Regions from separate parts of the Senegalia massiliensis genome, predicted to be linked through region 2. Evidence: predicted binding sites of a transcription regulator. Region 2 holds the regulator's gene; each other region holds the start of a gene.
What was found. Region 2 encodes LexA, which represses DNA repair genes until DNA is damaged. Its sites were predicted from a motif close to CNAACANNTGTTNG; they were not measured.
Positions count from the first base shown of each region.

Region 1: D3Z33_RS12185 (DNA polymerase thumb domain-containing protein) is a predicted target of LexA. The motif match lies at 1,554-1,567, and genes of this name have one in related genera.
Region 3: uvrB (excinuclease ABC subunit UvrB) is a predicted target of LexA. The motif match lies at 3,140-3,153, and genes of this name have one in related genera.

Region 1 is NZ_QXXA01000013.1:46,334-51,832, forward strand. Features, by position in the region: gene D3Z33_RS12180 (hypothetical protein) at 1-250, opposite strand, end outside; gene D3Z33_RS12185 (DNA polymerase thumb domain-containing protein) at 260-1,507, opposite strand; gene D3Z33_RS12190 (hypothetical protein) at 1,634-3,223, opposite strand; gene D3Z33_RS12195 (prepilin peptidase) at 3,471-4,070, opposite strand; gene D3Z33_RS16975 (hypothetical protein) at 4,104-4,226, opposite strand; gene D3Z33_RS12200 (metal-dependent hydrolase) at 4,292-4,930, opposite strand; gene D3Z33_RS12205 (hypothetical protein) at 5,112-5,499, opposite strand, start outside.
Region 2 is NZ_QXXA01000016.1:81,352-86,850, reverse strand. Features, by position in the region: gene miaA (tRNA (adenosine(37)-N6)-dimethylallyltransferase MiaA) at 1-298, shown strand, start outside; gene hfq (RNA chaperone Hfq) at 298-525, shown strand; gene D3Z33_RS13975 (aminotransferase class I/II-fold pyridoxal phosphate-dependent enzyme) at 599-1,885, shown strand; gene lexA (transcriptional repressor LexA) at 1,906-2,526, opposite strand; gene D3Z33_RS13965 (LysM peptidoglycan-binding domain-containing protein) at 2,677-2,976, shown strand; gene D3Z33_RS13960 (tyrosine recombinase XerC) at 2,973-3,932, opposite strand; gene D3Z33_RS13955 (pyridoxal phosphate-dependent aminotransferase) at 4,504-5,499, opposite strand, start outside.
Region 3 is NZ_QXXA01000015.1:83,192-88,690, reverse strand. Features, by position in the region: gene uvrA (excinuclease ABC subunit UvrA) at 1-1,109, opposite strand, end outside; gene uvrB (excinuclease ABC subunit UvrB) at 1,144-3,117, opposite strand; gene D3Z33_RS13470 (S41 family peptidase) at 3,255-4,454, opposite strand; gene D3Z33_RS13465 (murein hydrolase activator EnvC family protein) at 4,594-5,499, opposite strand, start outside.

The sequences.
Region 1 (5,499 bases), on a different contig from region 2:
AAAGCCATTTACAAGTTTCAACCTCATATTTTAACTCAAATAGAGTCAGTGTATTATTAATTATAGATTGACAAGTGAATATTATCATTTTATTTCCTGCTAATTTTTCTAGCTTTCTATTTATTATTTTATCTACCTTTATGACTATATGATTTTGTTCTTCACCTTCTATTCTAAGTCTTAAAGGTTGTGGTATGCCTTTAGAGGTAAAGTAACATATGACTTCTATATTCTTATTAATAACCTTCATAATACTAACCTACAATATACTACTCATAACAGGATAATCCCCATCGTGAGTACCACCTGTTAGTGGTTTTATATCACTACCTATAAAACAACCTCTAACAATAGCATTACTATCATATTTAGTACGAATACTATCTATAACTTTATCTAGTTTTTTCATTTTTTCATTGTTTCTATGTATCATATTTAATTGGATTATATCATTATCACTAAACTCTGAAACTCTTACCCCAATATGCCTTATGTTTTCGCCTTTCCACATTTCATTAAAAAGTTTCTTTGCATATTCATAGATTATATTTGTAGAATCAGTTGGAGTAAATATTTTTTGTTGATGAGAATATTTCACAAATTCACTTGTTTTTATACTAACACTTATAAGACTTGTTATGTATTTAGCATCTCTAAGTCTCATTCCTACAGTTTCACAAAGACTTAACAATACCATAAGAGCCTCATTTTTATTATCTATATCAAATGAAGTAGTAGTAGAGTTACCTATACCCTTTATATCTAATCTATTACTTTTTCTGACTTCTGAATCTTCAATGCCATTTGCATATCTATAGATCATCTCTCCATGACTTTTAAGTTTATACCTTAATACTTCTAAATCAAAATTTGCTAAATCACCTATAGTTTCTATCCCTAGATTATGTAGTTTATTTAATGTCCTTCTTCCAACCATAAACAATTCACCTACATCTAAATGCCACATTTTAGTTTTTATATCTTTTTTAAATATAGTAGTTACACCATCAGGTTTTTTCATGTCACTTGCCATCTTTGCTAGAAGCTTATTCTCTGATATCCCAACACTTACAGTAAAACCTAACTCTTTCTTTATCCTTTCTTTTATAATATAAGCTAGTTTAATAGGATTACCCCAAATATTTTCTGTTCCTGTAACGTCTAAAAAGGACTCATCAACACTATATCTTTGTACTTTCGGTGTGTATTCTCTAAATATAGTATTCATAGCATCACTACACTTAACATATAAACTATAATTTGGTGGTACTACTACTAAGTCTTTACATTTTTCAAATGCAGAATAAAGAGTTTCCCCTGTTTTAACACCACGTTCTTTAGCAGGAATAGATTTTGCTAATATAATGCCACTTCTATTTTTGGGATCACCACCAACTACTGATGGAATATTTCTTAAGTCAATGGTAGCTCCATGTTGTATTCTCCATACTGATTCCCATGACAAATATGCAGAATTTACATCTATATGAAAAATAATTCTCTTCATTACTATTCCTCCAATAAATATAATATATTATTTCAATACATTATATCGAACAAACGTTCTTTTGTAAAGAGATATTTTAGTTTTATCACTTATATATACAAAAAAATAAATCTTTTAAATAAAGATTTATTTTAAATAATTTATAATTTTATTTTTAAATGTTTTTAATCTAGGATTTATAATCTTATCTATAATCCCTTTTAATTTGTATAAACTTCTATTAGACTTTGTTTTTTTATCTTTTTGTTTGTTCTTTTGATTTATAAATATAATTACTATAATTAGAAAAGTACTTAACCAAATTAATATAGTTGTCCTTAAAGGATGTTCATTGAAATATTTAAACTTACCATTAAAGGTTACGTGCCTTAATACATTATATACTATGCTTTGTATTCCAGAAAAACTTAGTAAAACAGATAATATAGTTGAAAATAATAAAATTGTATTTTTGTAAGAACGTTCTTTTACTTCTTCTTCATTTTTCATATCTAATGCTAAATTAGAGCTGATAACTTTACATTTATCAACTAACCTTTTAGCCCCACAAAGAGAATAACTTCTTGTATAAAGATCTTTGGGACTCCCATCGTACCTAAATAATATTTCTTCATCAAATTGTAGAAGAATAAAATCTAATTCCTTCATAAATCTTGATAATTTTTCATGAGATAAATCTTTCATTTTACTCATATCATTTAATAATTTTTTAGCATAAAATTTTCTGATTAAATTTATTTCATAAAATAATAATATTTCATGATATGATTCATAAATATAGTCTTTTTTATCTGCAAAGATTTCATCTTTATCTATTTCTTTTAGTTCTTTACCTATTTCTTTATAATTATCAATTATCCTTTTATGTAAAATATAATCATTAAATAAGTGAACGGAAAGACTATTATTAACAATGAATAACTGACTTTTATTATTAAATGCTGCTTTTTCAAATAACTTATTTTTTATTTGTTTTTTTACTTTAAAATCTAAAATATCTTTATCTGAGTTTGTAAGATACTGATAAACTTTTTCAATATTTTGTTCCAAAAATTTATCAATACCATTGCCTTGAGTATCTCCATTTAAAATCCCTATGATATTTGATGTTTGAGTAAAATCTTCTTCATCTTGAATTTTGACTTGAGACACCTGTTCAATTAAATCTTTATAATATTTTTTCACTTCTTTGATACCAAGGTCTTTATTCTTTGATGATTTTAAAATTTCATATTTAAAATAATCTTCGAGTTTATATTTTGAAAGCTTTTTATAGAATTTTAATTCATAAAAATCAACATGTGTATCATTATCATCTATTTTAGTTAGTTTTTTTTCATTGTGGCCTATCATTACTTCAAGTGTCAATATTCCTACGTCATATATGGTTAGTATAACTATAGGCTCAATTATTTCAGACTTTATTTTCCCTAAAAAAGGAATTAGAAAAAATCTTTGTCTCTTGCTACTTAAAAAGTTATCTCTTATTTCTCTTCTCTCTTGATTCTCTATGTATTGGCTTATATATTCTGCTCTATCAAATAACAAATTTTCTGTAACGTAAACTTCTTTTATTATTTGTTTTATGTTAGAATCTGAAATTTGAACTTCTCTATATAAAGAATAATAGTCATCTAATTCAAAATTTTTTTCTATACTCTCAATTCTTTTTTCTTCTCTTTCACTAAAATTGCTAATAGTAAGATATAAATTCAAATCTGATTCTCTAGGAATTTTCTTTGTATATATATAATTTTTGTATGATAAATATTTAGAATATGCATTGTTTATAGAACCTTTATCATTTTTAGTATCAATAAAATGAGTGTAGATACGAGAGTTTTTTATACTATCTTTTAATTTATCATACTTTCTAGAATCAAAAGTAAATACAGAGTAGTATGTTGTTATTCTATGTATTATTCTAACCCCTCCTAATTAGTTAAATATATTTAGCTCTTTACTACATATAATAAATGATTAATGATATTGTCGCAAGACTAATATATGGTGCTAATGCTATACTTGACTTTAATCCTTTTATTCTTAGTATAATAAGCACTATACCAATTACAGATGCAAATATAAAGCTTAACATTATAATGTATAATATAGGATATATTCCAAATATTAAACCTAATGGTGCTATAAGTTTTATATCGCCACCACCTATGCCCCCATTAGATATAATAGCCAAAATAAAAAATAATCCTCCTGCAGTAAAAAAAGCTAGTATTCCATTATAGAAATCTTTAGTTATAATAATATTAAACAATCCTATTATAGCAACTGATATATTTAACCTATTTAATATAATTTCATATTGAAAATCTAATAAAGTAATTACTATCAGAACTTCTATTAACAAACTATACAATAAAAAATTATATCCAAAGCTATACTTGTAAAATAAATAGCAGTTTATTAAACCCACTATAATAGCAAATATAATTTTTAATACTTGATTAAATTTATAACCTATATTAGAAATATATTTTTGCATTAGTAATTGAACTATTCCACTTATCAAAAATATAATTGTGTATTCTTTTATATTATCCATAAGTTCACTCCTTTCTACTTATATCTCTTTAACTTACTCAACTTCCTTTATCAAAATACTATCTTTACCATACTTTTTAACCAATTTTTCATATTCCTTCTTTGCTTTTTCTTCATCAGATTTAGGAAACCAGTTAATTTTCATTTCACCAAACATATCTTTTCTCCATATCTCATAGATCACTATATATCACCTTCTTTTTTTATTTTTATTTGTGACAATCATTTTATAAAGTTGATAACACTTTCTATTAGATGTGGATTAGTAAATGCTATTGCCACGCCAATAAAACTTACTACTACAAATTTTTCAGCTATATTATTCCTGCTGCTAAAATATATTGGCATTCTAATACACCTTTTTAGAGGGAATAATGGTAAGCCATACGTGGTAAAACTATCCATTAGATAATGTCCTATGTATATTCCTACTATAAAAGCTATTCTATAGTTATATGAAACATCTAACATATATAGAGGGAGTATAAGTATAAGCCCACCTATTATTGGATTATGAAATATAGTCCTATGGTATTCTCTTTTTTGAAATCCACCAAATAAGCTAAATTGATATACTACCTTACTAGATATGGCAGATAATGTTATTATTGCTCCTAAGTACTTACAAAGGGTATTAGGCACTAATAACATTATCAAACCTATTAATATTTTTAAATAATTCCTATACTTTACACCTACAGGAAATAGCAGTTTGTTTATTGTTGAATGTTCTTCATCTATATCCACTATTATACTTCCAATTGTAGTAATTCCTATAGTTGTGATTAAATCACTACCTATTATTCCAGACAAAACATATCCTGTAGTAGCACCTATAATTGCATGACTAGTTCCTTTCATTTTTATCTCCACCTTATCTAAACTATTTTTCATACTCTCAAATAATATATTCAATGTTTAAATTAACCTTAAATATATTATAACACAACGTTTATATTGTGTAAAACAAGATATGGTAATATCAATAATTTGAAATAAAATAGTTAGTAAAAAAACTACTCTAAAATTAATTAGAGTAGTTTTAATTTGTTCTATTTATCTTTGTATCTTTTATTGCATTACCTTTAATCTTTAAGATTTCACCATCCCATAATTCATGAGAATTGTAGTTATATATTATACTATCTTTATAAGCAGTTATATCAGTTGATATCATAGAGCCTTCAGAAGTGTTTACATCAGAATAGTATTCTCCTTCCCATGTGGTCCATACTCCATCATCTTCTACAATTTTCATTTTAATATTTCCATCTGGAATAGAATTAATATCCATTTCTGCTATAACTTCTTGCGGATCTCCTATTGCATCTATTCTAAATGTTACATAATAACCTGCTTTATAATAAACAAATAAATCGTCTTTAGGTATAGGATAAATATATCCATAATCTTGATGATTAACCATATCA
Region 2 (5,499 bases):
AAAAGAAGGACTTGTAGATGAAGTCAAAGATTTATTAGATAAAGGATATGAAAAATCTTTAGTATCTATGCAGGGATTAGGGTATAAAGAAATTATAGGTTATCTCGAAGGAAGTTATAGCTTAGAAAAAGCTATAGAGCTATTAAAAAGAGATACCAGAAGATTTGCAAAAAGACAACTTACTTGGTTTAGAAGGGATGATAGAATTATATGGTTTAATAAGGGGGATTTTGAAAAGGAAGAAGATTTAGTCGAAAAAATGACTTCTATAATAAATGATAAATTAGGGGGTGAATAATAATGAAAAGCAATATTAATTTACAGGATATATTTTTAAATAAGTTGAGAAGAGCAGAAATTCCTGTTACTATATATTTAATGAATGGCTTTCAGTTGAAAGGATTAGTAAGAGGTTTTGATAATTATACTATTTCATTAGAAAATGAAGGGAATCAAAATATGATTTACAAGCATGCAATATCTACTATGATTCCTGCCAAAAATATAGATTTAACAGAAAAATAATTTTAAGGACAAAAAGTTTTCTTGTAAATAGAGAATACTTTTTGTCCTTAAAAAACGAAAGAAGGAAAAATAATTGAATAACTTGACAATAAAATTATTATGTAAACAAAAAGGCATTGATGATAAATTGATTAAAAAAATTACGGAAGCAGAAGAGAAACTAAAAGATAGATTTCAAGAGATTGAGAATAATAGTGAATATAATCAAATTAAGGTATTAGATGCAATGAGAGAAGAAAGATTAGATTCAACAAATTTTAATTGGACTACTGGTTATGGTTATGGTGATATGGGGAGAGATAAGGTAGAATCTATTTATAAGAGAGTATTCTCTACAGAAGATGCTTTAGTTAGACCTACTATAGTTTCAGGGACTCATGCTCTATATTTAACATTATCAGCATTATTATCATCAGGAGATGAATTAATTTCGGCGGCAGGTAGCCCTTATGACACTTTATTAAAGGTCATTGGAGTGAAGGGAAGTGAACCTGGAACATTGTTAGAAGGAGGGATTAAGTATAAAGAAGTTAAATTAAAGCCAGACAATACAATAGATACATCATCTTTAATTAATAGTATAACATCTAATACTAAAGTTATATTAATTCAAAGATCTACTGGATATAGCTTTAGAAGGGCATTATCTATAGAAGAAATAAGGGAAGTAATAAAAAAAATAAAACTAGTTAGAGAAGATATTATTTGCATGATAGATAACTGTTATGGTGAATTTGTGGATGTATATGAACCAACAGATGTTGGGGCAGATATAATGGCAGGATCTTTAATTAAAAATCCTGGTGGTGGATTGGCATTGACTGGTGGTTATATAGTAGGTAAAAAAAATCTAGTTCAAAGAATTTCCAATAGACTTACAGCTCCTGGAATTGGTAAGGATTGTGGTCTTACTTTTGGGACTACAAGAAGTACTTTACAAGGGTTATTTTTAGCACCTATGATTGTAAAAGAATCTTTAAAAAGCGCATTGCTTTTTGCACAAGTTTTTAAAGATTTAGGGTATGAAATAACACCTAAAGTAGAAGATAATAGGGGAGATATAATACAAGCTATAAAAATGAAAAGTAAAGAAAAAGTTATTGAATTTTGCAAATCTATTCAATCTTCTTCGCCTGTTGACTCTTATGTAAGTCCAGAGCCATGGGATATGCCTGGTTATGATGATCCAGTAATTATGGCATCTGGAGCTTTTATAGAAGGTTCTTCAATAGAATTAAGTGCAGATGCTCCTATAAGGGAACCTTACATAGTTTATTTCCAAGGGGGTTTAAATTATTATCATAGCAAATATGCATTGATTGAAATTTTATCTAAATTTCATAATAAAAAATTTTTATAGTAAAAAAGGCCTTAGGGCCTTTAATCTATTGTTCTAAATACACCTTTTATTTTTCCTAAAATTTTAATATCAGTTACTATAATTGGTTCCATAGAGGCATTTTCTGGTTGAAGTCTTATATGATCTTTTTCTACAAAATATCTTTTGACAGTAGCTTCATCGTCTATTAATGCAACTATCATCTCTCCATTTTCAGCAGTGTTCTGTTGTTTAACTAAAACATAATCGCCGTCTAAAATACCTGCATCTTTCATACTTTCACCACTTACAGAAAGCATAAAAACAGTATCATTGTTTACAATATCAACAGGTAAAGGAAAGGTATCTTCAATGTTTTCTGTTGCTAATATTGGTAAACCAGCAGTAACTTTTCCTATAATGGGAACCTCTGCAATTTCTTTTCTACTAAAAATATTTTCATTATTGCTGTCTAAAATTTCAATTGCTCTAGGTTTTGTAGCATCTCTTCTTATATATCCCTTTTTTTCTAATCTAGATAAATGTCCATGTACAGTTGATGTTGATTTTAATCCTACCGCTTTACATATTTCCCTAACTGAAGGGGGATAACCCTTTTGTAAAATTTCTTTTTTTATAAATTTAAGTATATTACTTTGCTTTGATGTTAACTCTTCATACATATCTCGCACCTCACAATGACAATTTTAATTTATTATATCATATAAAAATAAATTTATCAAACATTCGTTCGATTTTTCGTTGACAAGGAACGTGCGTTCTGCTATACTTAAATTAAGGAACTAACGTTCGAGTTTGAGGAGGTTGAAAAAATGTATAATAAAAGATTGGTAATAGTAAATAAGTTTAGATTTGTAACATTTTTATTAGTATTAATTTTATTATTTGCTTTATTATTAAATAACTTATTAAGTGTAGTAGTTGCTAGTAATACAGATTCTGAATACAAACAAATACATGTAAAAGAAGGGGACACTATATGGTGTATAGCTAAATCGAATAACCCTGAAGGTGATGATGTAAGGGAAGTGGTTTATAAAATAAAAAAAATAAATAATATAAGTAATGAATGGATAGAAGCTGGAGATATTCTAAAAATACCAAGAAATTAATTTTTCTTGGTATTTTTAGATAAAGGATTACTTTTTACAGCTTGTCTTAGTTTTTCATCGTCTAAGTGAGTATATATTTGTGTAGTTGAAACACTAGAGTGACCAAGTATTTGTTGTAAAGCTCTTATATCCACATTTCCATGTTTATACATAAGAGTAGCTGCAGTATGTCTTAGTTTATGAGTTGAAAGTTTATCAGGATCTAAACCTGCGTTGTTTAAATGTTTTTTTACTAAGTGTTGTACAGCTCTAACACTTAACCTGTTTTTTCTTTTACTTAAAAATAAAGCTTTTTTATCTTTAATGTTTTTTGTAGGTCTTATTTCTAAATACTTTTTTATTGCTTCTAAAGTACTTTCATTTAAATATATGGTTCTTTCTTTATCGCCTTTTCCTATAACCGTAAGAGTATCATCTTTTATTCTATCAATATCAATACTAACTAATTCAGATAGTCTAAGACCACAATTTAAGAATATCATTATTATTGCATAATCTCTAACTTTGAATTCGCCTTGAATACTATTTATTAGTGTAAGGGATTCATCTAGAGTAAGGTATGATGGGTGTCTTTTTGTTAATTTTGGTGTTTCTAAGTTAAGGGTAGGGTTTGTATCTATTAACTCTACTATATTATGTAAATATTTAAAAAAAGATCTTATGCTAGCAACTTTTCTAGCTCGTGTATTTGTTGAATTATCTCTATTTTTATTTATAAAAGAAAGAAAGGCAAATAAATCTTGTAAATTTATTTTTTTTATTATATCTATATCTAAATCTTCAATTTCTATATCGTTAAACGGAACATCTTTGTTAACTAATCTATATCTTTTTTTTATAAATCTTAAAAATGTCCTTAAGTCATAATAATATTCTTTAATTGTATTTTGTGATTTTCCTTTGATTGTATCTAAATAGTTTAAGAAATCTTCTAATATAATTGGTATGTCATCCATTTTTAAACCTCCTCAATCAATTATACATTTTTCAGTTCATTTTTTCAACCTAATGTCACAAAATGATAATTTTGTGACATTAGAATATAGATTAATATAGTATTTATGGTCTATTTTTTTATTTTTTAGTATGAATTTTCATTATAATAATTTCATGTCGATATTCTGCTCTTAATGTATATAATTCAACATAAAATTATATACCTCCATAATTCGAGCTTTTATATTCTCTTTTAAAGAATATAAATAAGTTCTACATACAATTACATAGTTAGACATTTAAATTAGCTTATATGTTCTTATAATGCTTTTAACATATTTATTTTAATACTTTTTTATAAATCATCCAATTCTAATTATTAATATATTTTTATTTTAAACTAGATGGTGCTTTTATATATTAATTAAACCATTATAAATTATTCTATATCTTGCATAAAACTTTATTATTTCTCCGTTGATACCTTTATAACCTCATTCCGATATTTTAAATTATAACAAAATAAAAACAAGTTTACATAATTTAATTATGTAAACTTGTTTTTATTTTTATATTATTTTTTTACTAATATTATTTTATATATTCTTCTATTCTATTTAGACCTTCTTTTATATTATCAAGAGAAGTTGCATAAGATAGTCTTATATAATCATCATTTCCAAAAGCCAAGCCAGGAACTACTGCTACATGAGCCTCATCTAATAACATATTTGCTAATTGTATAGAACTATCTATATTCTTACCTTTTATTGTTTTTCCTTTTAATTTAGATATGTTTGCCATTACATAAAAAGCACCTTTTGGACTTTTGCAACTTAGATATTTAATTGAATTAATTTTTTCAACCATATAATTTCTTCTTTCAGTAAAATGTTTCTTCATTTCATGTATAGCTTTTTCATCTCCTCTTAAAGCTTCTATACTTGCATATTGACTCATAGAAGGAGGATTTGAAGTTGAATGACTTTGTAAATTACTCATTAATTTGATAATATCTTTATGAGCTGCTGCGTATCCAATTCTCCAACCAGTCATAGCATAAGCCTTAGACATACCATTTATAACAATCGTTTGTTTTTTTATGTCTTCATTTAATTGAGCTATACTTATATGAGTGTTATTATCATAAACTAACTTTTCATATATTTCATCAGAAATTATAAATATATTATTTTCAATTGCCCATTTCGAAATTTTTTCTAATTCATCCTTAGAATAAATTGTACCTGTAGGATTGCTTGGACTATTTAAGATCAGTGCTTTTGTTTTATTTGTTAATGCATTATTTAAAATATCTATATCATATTTAAAATCATTTTCTTCTGGAGTATTTACTTCTACAGGTATTCCATCTGCTAATTTTACTAGTTCAGGATAACTTACCCAATAAGGAATAGGAATTATAACTTCATCACCTGGATTTAGTATAGATGAAAGAGCATTAAAAAGTGAATGTTTAGCTCCGTCAGATATTATTATATTTTCAGCACTATAACTTAAATTGTTATCTCTTTTAAGTTTATAGCATATAGCATCTTTAAGTTCCTTTAATCCTGATGCTGCAGT
Region 3 (5,499 bases), on a different contig from region 2:
TAACTCTTGTTTCCACTAAATCTACTATTAAATTTAAATTGTATACTTCTATCTGTACCATATAATAATTCATCAAACATAGCCTTAGGAGCTTTTCCTATAGGCTTATCCATTGAAAAATTATGATAGTCTGCTATAGCTTTAAATATTCTATAATAGTAAGTATCCTCTCCTGCACCACTATATGGAGCAATAGCTCCTTGAGATAATGATAAATTTTTATTGGGTATAACTAATTCTTTATCAACTTTTTTATGATTTCCTAAACCATTACATGTAGGACACATACCAAAGGGACTATTAAAAGAAAACATCCTAGGAGATATTTCTTCAAGTGCTATTCCACAATCAGCGCATGCAAAATTCTGGCTAAATAGCATATCTTCTCCCTCAATAATATTAATTATTACTAGTCCTTCTCCTATATCAAGTGATGTTTCTATTGAATCAGTTAGTCTCTTTTCTATATTATCTTTTATTATTATTCTATCTACAACAATTTCTATAGTGTGCTTTTTATTTTTTTCTAATTCTTCAATTTCATTTATATCTAATATTTCTCCATCTATTCTTATCCTTACAAATCCTTCTTTACGTATATTTTCTAAAAGTTTTTTATGTTGACCTTTTTTTCCTCTTACTACAGGAGCTAATATTTGTATTTTTGTTCTCTCTTCTAGCTCCATTACTTTATCAACCATTTGATCAATAGTTTGAGAAGATATTTCATCACCACAATTTGGGCAATGAGGACTGCCTACTCTAGCAAATAAAAGTCTAAAATAATCATATATCTCTGTAACTGTCCCAACAGTTGAGCGTGGATTTCTATTTGTAGTCTTCTGGTCTATTGATATTGCCGGAGACAATCCTTCAATATATTCAACATTAGGCTTTTCCATTTGTCCTAAAAATTGTCTAGCATATGCAGATAAACTTTCTACATATCTTCTTTGTCCTTCTGCATATATTGTATCAAAAGCTAATGATGATTTTCCTGAGCCTGATAATCCAGTTAAAACTATAAATTTATCACGTGGTAATTCAATATCAATATTTTTTAAATTATGCTCTTTAGCTCCTTTAACTATTAATTTATCTTTTTGCATTCTATTATCCCTCTTTCCTACTTAAGGCCAGTACCTAATTATCTAATTTTTTATTAAGTTCTGTTATTTTATCCCTTAATTCTGCTGCTCGTTCAAATTGTAAATTTTCTGCGGCTTGCATCATTTCCGTTTCTATTGCTATAATCATATTTTCAATTTCTTCTTTAGTCATTTGATTTTCTACATTATAGCCTTCTTCATCCTCTGCTACTTTTGTTGCTTCTATTACATCTCTAATAGATTTCTTTATTGTAGTAGGCACTATATTATGCTCTTCATTGTATTCTTTTTGAATACTTCTTCTTCTATTTGTTTCTGATATCGTTCTATTCATAGAATTAGTGATCTTATCAGCATACATTATAACACTACCTTCAGAATTTCTTGCTGCTCTTCCTACTGTTTGAATCATTGAAGTTTCAGACCTCAAAAATCCTTCTTTGTCTGCATCTAAAATAGCAACTAGAGAAACTTCTGGCAAGTCTAATCCCTCTCTTAATAAGTTGATCCCTACTAACACATCAAATTTTCCGAGTCTTAAATCCCTAATTATTTGCATACGTTCTATTGTTTTTATGTCAGAATGAAGATATGTTACTTTTATTCCTATTTCTTCTAGATACGAAGTTAGATCTTCACTCATTTTTTTAGTAAGAGTTGTGACAAGAACTCTTTCATTTTTTTCTACTCTTATATTTATTTCTTTTATCAAATTATCTATTTGATTTTCAGTTGGCCTTACTTCTATAGATGGGTCTAACAAACCTGTAGGTCTTATGATTTGCTCTACTATTTGTTCTGAATGTTCCTGTTCATAAGGACCAGGTGTAGCACTTACAAATACCATTTGATTTATATGTCCTTCAAATTCCTCAAAATTAAGTGGTCTATTATCAAGTGCTGAAGGTAATCTAAAGCCATAATCTACTAGTGTTTGTTTTCTAGACCTATCTCCTGCATACATTCCTCTTACTTGAGGTATAGTTACATGTGATTCATCTACTACAATTAGAAAATCATCAGGAAAATAGTCAATAAGTGTATATGGTTTGCTCCCTGCTTTTCTATTACTTAAGTGTCTAGAATAGTTTTCTATTCCATTACAATAGCCCATTTCTCTAAGCATTTCTATGTCATACATGGTTCTTTGTTCAAGTCTTTGTGCTTCTAGGAGTTTATCTTCACTTCTGAGTTCTTTCAACCTTGCTTCTAATTCCTTTTCTATACTAATCATTGCTTTATCTATTTTATCTTGTGATGTAGCAAAGTGAGAAGCTGGAAATATTGAGATGTGGTTTCTTCTTCCTATTATTTCACCAGTTAAAGAATTTACTTCTGTTATTCTATCTATTTCATCTCCAAAAAATTCTACTCTTATGGCATTTTCTGTAGATGAAGCAGGAAATATCTCTATTATATCACCTCTAACTCTAAATGTTCCTCTTATAAAATTAATATCATTTCTTTCATATTGTATATCAACTAATTTTTTTATAACTTCATCTCTATCCTTAGTCATGCCTGGCCTTAAAGATAATACTAAATTTTCATAATCAATAGGATCTCCAAGACCATATATACATGATACAGAAGCTACTATTATAACATCTCTTCTTTCAAATAAAGATGCTGTAGCTGAATGTCTAAGTTTATCTATCTCATCATTTATAGAAGCATCTTTTTGTATATAAGTATCACTTCCTGGAACATATGCCTCAGGTTGGTAATAATCATAATAACTTACAAAATATTCAACTGCATTATCTGGAAAAAATTCTCTAAACTCACTTGCAAGCTGTGCTGCAAGTGTCTTGTTATGAGCTATAACTAACGTAGGCTTTTCTACTTTCTCAATTATATTAGCCATTGTGAAAGTTTTACCTGAGCCAGTTACTCCTAATAATGTTTGAAACTTATTATTATTATTTATTCCATTTGCTAATTTTTCTATTGCTACAGGTTGGTCTCCTGTAGGTTTAAATTCTGAACTTAATTTAAATATACTCATTTTTATCACCTCAAAATTTTAAGGAACGGTTGTTCGTTATTATTATATTGCTATTTCTATATTAAGTCAATACATCTACTAATATTTATTCCCTATTATTTGACTAATCAAACGACAAAAAAGATATAGACAATTGTCTACATCTTTTCTCTTAATATTTCTATTGCTTTTTTAAGTTGTATGTCTTGATCTAAGTTTTCAACTCCACCTTCAACTCCATCAGGAAGCTTTATCTCAATATCAGGCTCAATTCCTTTTCCATGAATATTAGTACCATTTGGTGTGAAATACTCAGAAACTGTAAGTTTAAATCCAGAACCATCACTTAGTTGCTCTATTCTTTGTACTATACCTTTACCAAATGTTTTAGTTCCTATAAGCGTTCCAGTATTTGTATCTTTTATAGCTCCAGATAATATTTCAGAAGCTGAAGCACTTCCTTCATTTACAAGAACTGTAATAGGAATACCTAGTTTATCTTCGTCTGATTTATAATATTCTCTTTCTCCATTTTTAGTTTCTGTATAAACTATATTTGATTTACCTATAAGCAAATCAGCAATATTTGCCGTTTGTGCAAGTAACCCACCAGGGTTATTTCTTAAATCTATTACTAAGGATTTCATTCCATTATCTTGTAGTTGTTCTAAATGCTTTTTAAAATCTTCATATACCAATTCATCAAATTGTATAATTCTTATATAACCAATATTATCCTCTAACATCTGTGATTTAACACTTTTAAGTCTTATTTCTTTTCTAGTTAATTCAACCTCAATTTCTTCTGTTTTTCCTTCTTCAGTATCCCTTAGAATTGTAAGCTTAACATCTGTTCCAGGATCTCCTTTCATAAGATCAACTGCCTTATCCATAGTGTCAGCAGTAAACTCCTTATCATTTACTTTAATTATCTTATCTCCAGACTTTATCCCAGCTTTTTCTCCAGGAGTATCTTCTATAGGAGATACAACTGTTATATATCCATCTTCTCCAGGTGTTACTATTATTCCTACTCCTCCATAGCTTCCTTCTGTTTGATCCATAAAATCAGCAAATTCTTTTTTTGACATATATACAGAATAAGGATCTTCTAAGCCTTCAAATAATCCTTTTAGCTGTCCATCTGTAAGTTCTTCATTAGTTACATCGTTTAGATAATTTTCATTTATATAATTCTTTATATATGCTATCTTACTTGTGCTATTCAATTGACTTTTAGGCATTATTATTTTTGTTCCTATAGTAAGTTGAACCATATTATCTAATATAAAAGTGCCTGTAGCAGTTAATAAAATCAAAATTACTCCAATTATAATAGCTTTTTTCTTTGAAATCATTTATTCACCTCCAATTAAGTATCATACTATAAAGTTTATTAAAATTACTATAATATTATACCATTTAGCTTTTACCATTTCAATTTAACTATTCATCAAAACATTTTAAAAGACAGAGTTAAAACTCTGTCTTTTAAAATTATCTTAAATATGATAAAGGATTTACATATTGTCCATTTTTTCTTACTTCAAAATGACAGTGAGGACCTGTAGAATTACCTGTACTTCCTCCCTTAGCAATAGGTTGCCCTTTTTTAACTTGTTGTCCTACACTTACTAATAGTGATTGATTATGTGCATATAGTGTAACTATTCTACCACCATGGTCAATCATAACAGTATTACCATATCCACTTTTCCATCCAGCATATATTACTCTACCACTATTTGCTGCTACTACTGTAGTCCCATATTGTCCACCATAACCAATATCTATACCAGTATGTAGTTTCTTAGTTCCATATATAGGATGTGTTCTATATCCAAAGGGTGAGCTTATTTTATATTTACCAGGTACTGGCCATGTATATTCTCCACCTACATACTCTGCATTAGGATTTTGTAAGTTTTGTATATCATTTGTAGTTTCATTTGCTTCCTTATTTAAATCATCTTCTAATTTTTCTAGTTTTTTATAATCTTTTTCTAGCTTTTTCATTTCATCTTTTTTAGATCTATTTGCTAAAGAAAGTTTTTCTCGTTGTTTTCTCACTTGACTTTTTTGATGATCTAATAACTTCTTCTTTGTTTCTAATTCTTTTTTCTTATCTTCAATTATATCTCTTTGTTCTTGCATATACTTTAATAAATCAACATCTTGATCTGCTATTTTTTGTACTAAATCTAATCGACTAATGAAATCCCCAAAGTCTTCAGCACCTAAAAGCACTTCTAAATAACTGACATTACCATTTTTATACATAACTCTCAATCTTGCACCTAATGTTTCACTTTTTTCATCTACATTACTTTGGGCTTCTTCTAATTCTTTTTCAGTAGTATTTATATCATTTTCTACATTAGATATCTTGCCTTCTACTTTTTT